DNA from 2 places in the Paenibacillus stellifer genome. Region 1 is predicted to be linked to the other one. Evidence: riboswitches for the same ligand, from Rfam matches in the RefSeq annotation. Region 1 holds a riboswitch; the other holds the start of a gene.
The links. Region 1 has a riboswitch for glycine ahead of PSTEL_RS25555 (amino acid permease). Riboswitches for the same ligand answer to the same signal wherever they lie in the genome.
Positions count from the first base shown of each region.

Region 1 (4,421 bases):
CACGGGGAGTACGAATAATACGCCAGGAACAATCCCGCTACAATTAGCGGAGCCAGCAGGTGAATCAGGAGAAACGGCGTCCGCCTCGTCTTGAGCATATCCGCCTTTAGCAATCCCAGCAATCCCGTTAATGGCGCCATCTTACTTAGCCTCCCGCTTGCGGAACCATAGCGCAGTAAGAACAGACAGCACTCCGAACCATGCTAGAGAAATCATAACACCTGGCAGGATCATCTCTGTGCTTCTCAGCGGGCTGTCTCCCGGTACGGGAAGACCGTTCGGCAGTACATAGAGAACCGGGCACATGAGCCTGAATGTAATGGTATAGGGAACAATGTTCCAGATACCACCGGCGCCGAAGACGACGACCCCGGCGATATTGCCGGCCATATTAAGCAGAGTGGCGGCGAATAATCCGCAGCTTGCGGCAAGAAACAGGCATAGCGGAATCTGCCATAGAAACGTGACGAAGATCAGGAAGCTGCCAACAATGCTGTTCAGCAGCGGAATTGTATTGCCAAATAGCATTCCGCCGGACGTAATGCCAGCCAGGAAAATGAGAGTGACCACCAAGAGCCATTCCGCACAGGCCACGATTTTCCCGGCCCACAGCATCTTCGGATCGACAGGCAGCGCCAGCAGCCCGCGGTACTTCATCTTGGCATCCTTCTGTACAGCCAGCGAGCAGGTGAGGGTAAGCGCTCCGGGCAAGAGCATCGTGTACCACCAGTTGTAAGCCCCGCCCTGAAAATAGCGTCCCCCCATCAAGAAGAAGCAGAGAAGCAGGGTTACCACAGGTCCGATCCAGGCCAGCTTGGGGATAAAGGTGCGAGTCCATTTCAACCGTTCAGCCTTGATGCAAGGAAGCATCCTATTCACCCGCTCTTCGGTTCACGGCGGCAACCTGCATGAACAAGGATTCCAGCTCCTGCCCCTCGGGGGCGATTCCCTGATACCCTAGAACTCCACCGGCGATAATTCCGATCTGATCCGCTACCTGTTCGACCTCGGAGAGGATATGGCTCGACAGTATGACGGTGATCCCCTGCCGGGGAAATGAGCGGATCAGCTCCCGAAGCTCCTGAATCCCGATGGGATCAAGCCCGTTGGTCGGTTCGTCAAGAATGAGCAGCTTCGGCTGGCCCAGCAGTGCGATTGCGATCCCCAGCCGCTGCTTCATGCCCATGGAGAACTGTCCGGCGCGCTTTTTTCCGGTATTGGTCAAATCGACTATGGCAAGCACCTCATCGATTCGGGATGGCGGCAATCCGAGCGCGAGGGTACGAACCTTGAGGTTCTCTCTTGCAGTCAGGTTCTCATAGAGCGGCGGCGCTTCAATCAGTACGCCAATATCGCTTAAATCCTTCCGGGTCCATTCATGTCCATGAAAGAGAATGCTTCCGGAATCGGGGCGCAGCATTCCTGCGATCATTTTGAGCGTTGTGGATTTGCCGGCGCCGTTCGGCCCCAGCAAACCATAGACCGAGTCCCGGGGAACGGTTAAGGATACGTTGTTTACAGCCGTTTGGCGTTTAAAGCTTTTGCATAAATTACTTGTCTGTAAAATAATGTCTCGCATATTATATCACCCTTTCCACATCCATAGTGTAGATGGCAATTCTAAGGATTCTCTAAGGAATCCTAAAGCGGAGGAAGATCCGTATTCCTGGGGCGCAAATGCTGTTGTAACTTTTATCACTGCCACAATACTAACACCACAAGTAATATGTTAAACTGTTAGAAGGCATTAACGCTTTAATGAACTGAATAACAAGCAGCTTTGAATGCTATGGATCGCACTATAGCAGGAGCGGCTTCTGGAGAGACTGCGGAGTTCCGCAGCGCCGAAGGGTTCACAATCTCAGGCAAAAGGACAGAAGAGTACTGAATATATTTGTTATGCTGATAGGAGTCGACAGGACAAGTAGTATTCATATTCTGATGAACCGGAGATTGGAGAACATCCAGTCTCTTTTTGTGTTGGCATCAATGTAAGGCACTCATAGGGGGGAATCAGCATGGCACAGCAAGAGTTAAAGAGAGATTTAGCCAACCGGCATGTTCAGCTCATCGCCATCGGCGGCACCATCGGTACGGGATTATTCCTGGGATCAGGCAAAGCGATTCAGCAGGCCGGACCGTCCATCATGTTTACGTACTTAATCGTGGGGATCGCCGTGTTCTTCGTGATGAGAGCGCTCGGAGAGCTGCTGCTGTCCAAGGCGGGCTATCAATCGTTCACGGATATTGCCGAGGACTATCTCGGGCCCCGGGCGGCGTTCATTACCGGATGGACCTATTGGTTCTGCTGGATCATGACGGCGATGGCGGATGTTATCGCGGTTGGCGTCTACGTGCAGTATTGGTTCGATATTCCGCAGTGGGTACCGGCCATTGTCTGTTTAATCATTTTGCTGGGACTCAATCTGTTAACGGTAAAAAGCTTCGGGGAACTGGAATTCTGGTTCGCTTTGATCAAAGTGGTCACGATTCTGGCCTTGATCGGCACCGGGATCGTACTGCTGGTTATGGGATTCAAGACGGACGCAGGAGCGGTGACCGTCAAGAACCTCTGGGAGCATGGGGGAGTGTTTCCGAACGGAGTTTCAGGCTTCTTATTTTCCTTCCAAATGGTCGTGTTCGCCTATGTCGGTGTAGAGTTAGTGGGGGTATCGGCAGCGGAAACGTCCAATCCGGAGAAAAATATTCCGTCCGCCATCAATAAAATTCCCTTGCGGATCTTATTCTTCTACGTCGGCGCGCTGTTTGTTCTGCTCTGCATTAACCCGTGGACGGAGCTTAGTCCGGCTGAAAGTCCCTTTGTCAAAACCTTTGCGCTGGTAGGGATTCCGATCGCCGCAGGCATTATCAATTTCGTCGTGTTGACTTCAGCTGCTTCTGCTTGCAACAGCGGGATGTTCTCCACAAGCCGGATTCTCTATAATTTGAGCAGGAACGACCAGGCGTCGCCCCGTTTTGCCAAGCTCAATAAAAATCATGTACCGGGAAATTCGTTGTTCATCTCCACACTTGTCATCTCCGTGGGCGCCCTTCTGAGCAAGCTCATTCCGGAGCAGGCTTTTGGAATCGTGACGACGGTCAGCGCCATTTGTTTTATATGGGTGTGGGGCGTTGTGCTCGTCTGCCATATCAAGTATAAGAAGACCCGGCCGGAATTGCAGGCTAAGTCCAAATTCAAGGCACCCTTTACGCCTTTCATTAACTATGCGGTCTTAACGCTGTTTGCCGCCATTCTCATCATTATGCTGTTCGCCAGCGAGACGCGTCCGGCTCTACTGTTCACCCCTCTATGGTTCATTCTACTGTTCGTTCTGTATTCGGGCAGAAGCAGAAGAGAGAAGAGCGGCAAGAACAGCATTATTCAATCATGAGCAATAACCCCGGAAGAGGAGTGGCCGTCGGCCGCTCCTTTTCTTTTGTGAACCGGAAGGCTTCAGCTTCTATCGGTCTGATCGGATATGATTGTAATGGCTTCATCAAGGGTCAGCACCGTTTCCGTCATCCCGGTCATATCTTTCAGGCGCACCTGTCCAAGGCTTGCTTCATTTTCTCCTATTAACATGACGTACCGGATTCCTCGGGAAGAGGCGGCCGCAAGCGACTTTTTCAGTTTCCGTCCACTTGTGTCCATACTTGTCCGAATCCCATTAGCCCGCAGCAATGCCGCTGACTTCAAGACCTCTGCAACTGTATCTCCGATAGGGATGACCGTAACGATAGCGCCTTTGGTTTGGACCGGACGATTCGCAAGCATCTCCATGATGGATTCCATGCCAAAAGAAATGCCCACGGTCGGATATTGAATATCCTCTCTGCCGACCAGCTGTCCAATTATGGCATCATACCGGCCGCCGGCTCCCAGGCTGGAGCTAAACGTGCCCGAAGCATCGAAGATCTCATACACCGTTCCCGTGTAGAAAGACAGCCCGCGTGACAGGAAGAGATCGAACCTGCCTATTTCCGCCAGCCCTATTTGCTCAATGAGAGCTTGAAGGGACCGCACCTCTTGCGCGCCGGGTTTGTCCTGGATTCCATACATGCCGGATACATCTTCAAACGCAGGGTTATCCAGCTGAATTAACTCCATGATTGCAGCTGCTGTTTGAGCATCCAGCCCTTTGCTTCGCAATTCCTGCATAACCCCGTCTAGTCCAATTTTCTTCAGCTTGTCGAGCGTCAGCATGACAGACAGCCATTCATCCGAGGGCACTCCAATGGATTCAAGCACTTCACCCAGGAAGCGTCGGTTGTTCCACCTTAATGTAATCGGGATTTCCAGTCTCTTGAATACTTCAACGGCCAACTGCATGAGCTCAGCCTCAGCTTCAGGTCCCGCAATTCCAACGACATCGGCATCACACTGTAAAAATTCGCGCAGACGGCCCCGCTTCACAGGTCCA
Region 1 is NZ_CP009286.1:5,581,979-5,586,399, reverse strand. It holds gene PSTEL_RS25570 (lantibiotic immunity ABC transporter MutG family permease subunit) at 1-140, opposite strand, end outside; gene PSTEL_RS25565 (lantibiotic immunity ABC transporter MutE/EpiE family permease subunit) at 142-870, opposite strand; gene PSTEL_RS25560 (lantibiotic protection ABC transporter ATP-binding protein) at 872-1,579, opposite strand; glycine riboswitch at 1,808-1,887, shown strand; gene PSTEL_RS25555 (amino acid permease) at 2,019-3,392, shown strand; gene PSTEL_RS25550 (histidine--tRNA ligase) at 3,455-4,421, opposite strand, start outside.

Region 2 (4,421 bases), 430 kb from region 1:
GCAGCCCGCATTGCACCAGCTGTCAGGCCTGTTTCGGGACATCTCTGCGGTGATCAGCATTGAGGGACACACCGACAACACGCCGGTGCTGCCCTCCTCTCCATACCGGGACAATTGGCAGCTGTCGGGTGAACGCGCCCAGTCTGTGCTCCGCTTTTTCCTTGAAAAAGAAAGACTCAGTGCCAGCCGGTTCCAGTACGCGGGTTATGCCGATACGCGGCCGGCTGCCGACAACAGTACCGCCAGCGGACGCCAGAAGAACCGGCGCGTGGAGATCATTGTGCTGCGTCAGCTGCAGAGCGAATAGAGTGGTAAATACATACTGCTAGTATCGGCCGGAACTCACCAAAGTAGACCTCCGGCAGACCCAAAAAGCCACAAAAGAAAGACGGATTCCAGGTAGTACCGGATTGGACTACGCTTTGAAATCCGTCTTTTTACGTTGACCCGCAATGCCTCATAGCAGGAAAAACTTGCAGAATGCGGAAATTGAAAGAGGAAAGGAGCTGATGAAGCCATGTCTTCCCCATTCCGCCCGCTATCCAGCTCGAAGCTGTGGAAATATCTTATGAATATCGCCATTCTGCCCTGGATCGGTATCATCTTTCAGGTCATCCTGCTGCTGTTCATATACACCTTCGGGACATTCCTGCTGTGGAGCTCGCCCCGCTTATTCTGGGAACTGCCGTCTGGCCTGCCGACTGGAAGCACCCTGATTGAAATGCGGATCTGGATGCTGGCCTTCGGCTTCGTCTATGCGCTCGTCTGGTGCGGCTATTGGCTGATTGCTGCGGAGCTGAACAGTTCCAATCGCATCACGGCTTATATCGTCCATGTGCTGGCGGCCTGGCTGCCGCTGATCGCTATCGTATTCTGGGCGAATCCCGCTAGCAACCCGGATGCTATGATCCCCATCTCGCAGGGCGAGGTCACTTTTAAACTGGCTCTCGCCATGATCGCAGCCGCTCTCTTCCCCTTCTACTCCGCCGCAGTCTATGGCCTTCTGATCGTCCGCCCGGCAAAAAGAATCCGCAAAGGCACGAGACTTCTGGCAATCTGGGCCTTGTTCGCAGCCGCCGCCCTTTGGTTGTTCCCGGTATTCTGGAGGCTGGCTCCCGAGATTTTCCCCGGAATCGCCGGCTTTCCCGTCAAATAATCGGTTTCGGCACACCAGCCTCGGCAAATATCATGAATTTCAGCAGACATCATGTATTTCAAGAAACATTACATATTTCAAGAGACATCACGTATTTCAAGAAGCATCACGTTCCGCAAAACATAGCAAAGCAGGCCCCATGTCCACCCGCAATCGAATCATGCGAAAACGAATTTGCCGGAGGGGAGCCTGCCGTCTTTTTCACTTATCTCCAACCGTTTACTTATTCACCGACCAGTTCGCGGTATGCCGCCGCATCCAGCAGTCCTGCAGTCACTTCGGCATAGTCTCCGTCCACTTCCACTTCGTAAATCCAGCCGTCCCCGTAAGGCTGCCCGTTCAGCAGCTCCGGGCTGTCCTCCAGCGCTTCATTGACCCGAGTAACCGTTCCCGAGACCGGCGAATATAATTCGGATACCGTCTTGACCGATTCGATGCTGCCCACACTTTCGCCTGCCGTAACCGCCGTTCCGATTTCCGGAAATTCGACGAATACGATATCTCCCAGCAGATGCTGGGCATGGTCGGTAATGCCGATGCGCACGGTGCGACCTTCCCCCTGCTGCGCCCATTCATGCTCTTCACTGTACCGGAGATTGTCCAGAATTTCACTCATTTTCGGTTGCCGCCTCTTTTCGTCCGGAACCACTCATTTGGGAATGATTCGAATTGGGTTATGAATTTTCAGATAGCTATAGACTAAGTTATGCCCTTATCCAGTGTCAATATATCTAACAGCAATTAAATTTCATCCGGCGTTTTTGGCCATTTCCTGTTGACACGGTTCCCCGTTTCAAGTATTAATGGAGTGAGAAGAATCACATACGAAATGGCGGATGATGGTGTAGGGAGAGACCGTTCCGAATAGGACGGCGCCGAAGGAGTAAGCCCCGGGGAGGCCCCGGCGGTGAATCTCTCAGGCAAAAGGACCTCTGCCGGACGCATCTCTGGAGAGCACCGGACGCTTACGGCGGACGGTCACCAACGGGGAAACCTGCTTTTGACACAAAATCGCGGGGTAACTCTCAGGTACAAGGGACAGAGCGAAGACGAAGAACAGCGCTGCGGCTGCATTCGTCTTTGCTCTGTCCTTTTTTGCGCATCAGCAGGGGATTTTGGAATCCGAACCATTCATTTTGGAATGATAAGACAAGCAAAAATTCGATAGGAGGCACGGCCTTTGGAGACTTTGAAAAGAACGCCTTTTTACGACCTGTACGCGGCTTTCCCGGATTCCAGAAGCATTGATTTCGGCGGCTGGGAGCTGCCGGTGCAGTTCACGGGCATCCAGAAGGAGCATGAGGCGGTACGTACCCGTGCCGGCTTGTTCGACGTTTCGCATATGGGCGAATTTATGGTCACCGGAAGCGGGGCCGAGGATTTCCTGCAGTTCATGACCACCAATGATGTCCGCAATCTGAGCGACGGCCAGGCCCAGTATTCCCTGCTCTGCTATCCGAATGGCGGAACGGTGGACGATCTGCTCGTCTATCGGCTTGGAGAGGGGCGCTACATGCTGGTCGTCAACGCCTCGAACATTGGCAAGGATTACCAGTGGCTGGAGGATCACCTGCCGGCGAGCGGCGTGGAGCTGAAAGATGTCTCCGAGGAGACGCTGCTTCTGGCGGTTCAGGGACCGCATGCCCAGCAGATTTTGAGCGAGGTGACCAATCTCCCGCTGGCTGAGCTTAAGCCGTTTCATTTTGTGGAAAAAGCGTCCGTCTGCGGCACAGAGGTGCTGCTGTCGCGCACCGGCTACACCGGCGAGGACGGCTTCGAGATCTATGCGCCGACATGGGCGGCCGTGCAGCTGTGGAACCGGCTGCTGGAAGTCGGCAGCGCGCATGGTCTCACCCCGGCGGGACTGGGGGCGCGGGATACGCTTCGCTTCGAGGCGAAGCTGCCGCTGTACGGGCAGGAGCTGTCGCAGGACATTTCGCCTCTGGAGGCGGGTATCGGCTTCTTCGTGAAGCTGGATAAAGGCGATTTCATCGGCCGTGACGCGCTGAAGGCGCAGAAGGACCAAGGCATTCCGCGCCGGCTGGTCGGCATTGAAATGATCGACCGCGGCATTCCGCGCACACACTATCCCGTCTATGCAGACGGAAGGCAAATCGGCGAGATCACAACCGGCACGCAGTCCCCGACGCTGAAGCGGAATCTGGGGCTTGCGCTGGTCGAAGCGAAGTACAGCGAAATCGGTGCTGAGCTTGAAGTCGAAATCCGTGGCAAGCGGCTGAAGGCCGTTGTCGTGAAGGCTCCTTTTTACAAGCGGGAGCGCCAGGGATAATTATCTATAGGATCAACACGTAGGATCAACACGCCGAAAGGCAGCGGCCGTGCCCGGCCCCCCGGAATAAGCCGGACATGGAACACGGAGACGCGCCGCTCGCACAAGACCGGTCACGATAAGCCTGACCACATGATAAGCCTGACATATGATAAGCCCAACCATGCGTTATCCATCCCATTTAGCCAAGGAGTGAATCCGAAACATGAAGCATCGTTATCTGCCGATGACCGAGCAGGACCGCAGCGAAATGCTGGCGGAGATCGGGATTCAGTCCGTTGAAGAGCTGTTCGCCGATATTCCCGAAGCGGTCCGCTACAAGGGCCGCCTGCCAATGTCGGAGGCGCTGGACGAATACGCCCTGCTGCGGCATATGAAACGGCTGGCGGACAAGAACGCCGATTTTGACAGCCACACCAGCTTTCTGGGAGCCGGCCTCTATGACCATCACGTTCCCGTCGTCATCAACCATGTCATTTCCCGTTCGGAATTCTATACGGCCTACACGCCGTATCAGCCCGAGATCAGCCAGGGCGAGCTTCAGGCCATCTTTGAATTCCAGTCCTACATCTGCGAGCTGACCGGCATGAAGGTTGCCAACGCCAGCATGTACGACGGCGCGACGGCTCTGGCCGAAGCGGCGGTGCTGGCTTCCGCGCATACGAAGCGGAAGAAAATCGTGGTCTCCCGCGCGGTTCATCCCGAAGCGCGGCAGGTGCTGGCGACCTCTGCAGCCGGACTCGGCCTTGAGGTCGTCCTGGTCGGCTGCGAGGACGGCGTGACCGACCTCGCCCTGCTGGCGCAGGCGGTCGACGGCGATACCGCCGCCGTGCTGGCCCAGTATCCGAATTTCTTCGGATGCATCGAGGATATTGGCGCGATAGCGAAGCTCGCGCATGACGCCAAGGCGCTGCTCGTCGTCAGCGCCAATCCGCTCGCCCTTGGCGTGCTGGAGACGCCGGGCAAGCTGGGCGC
Region 2 is NZ_CP009286.1:5,150,219-5,154,639, forward strand. It holds gene PSTEL_RS23680 (flagellar motor protein MotB) at 1-307, shown strand, start outside; gene PSTEL_RS23685 (hypothetical protein) at 518-1,156, shown strand; gene gcvH (glycine cleavage system protein GcvH) at 1,380-1,772, opposite strand; glycine riboswitch at 1,993-2,098, shown strand; glycine riboswitch at 2,102-2,200, shown strand; gene gcvT (glycine cleavage system aminomethyltransferase GcvT) at 2,337-3,446, shown strand; gene gcvPA (aminomethyl-transferring glycine dehydrogenase subunit GcvPA) at 3,652-4,421, shown strand, end outside.
Region 2: it holds a riboswitch for glycine, as region 1 does, so the genes downstream of both, gcvT (glycine cleavage system aminomethyltransferase GcvT) here and PSTEL_RS25555 (amino acid permease) in region 1, are expected to answer to the same signal.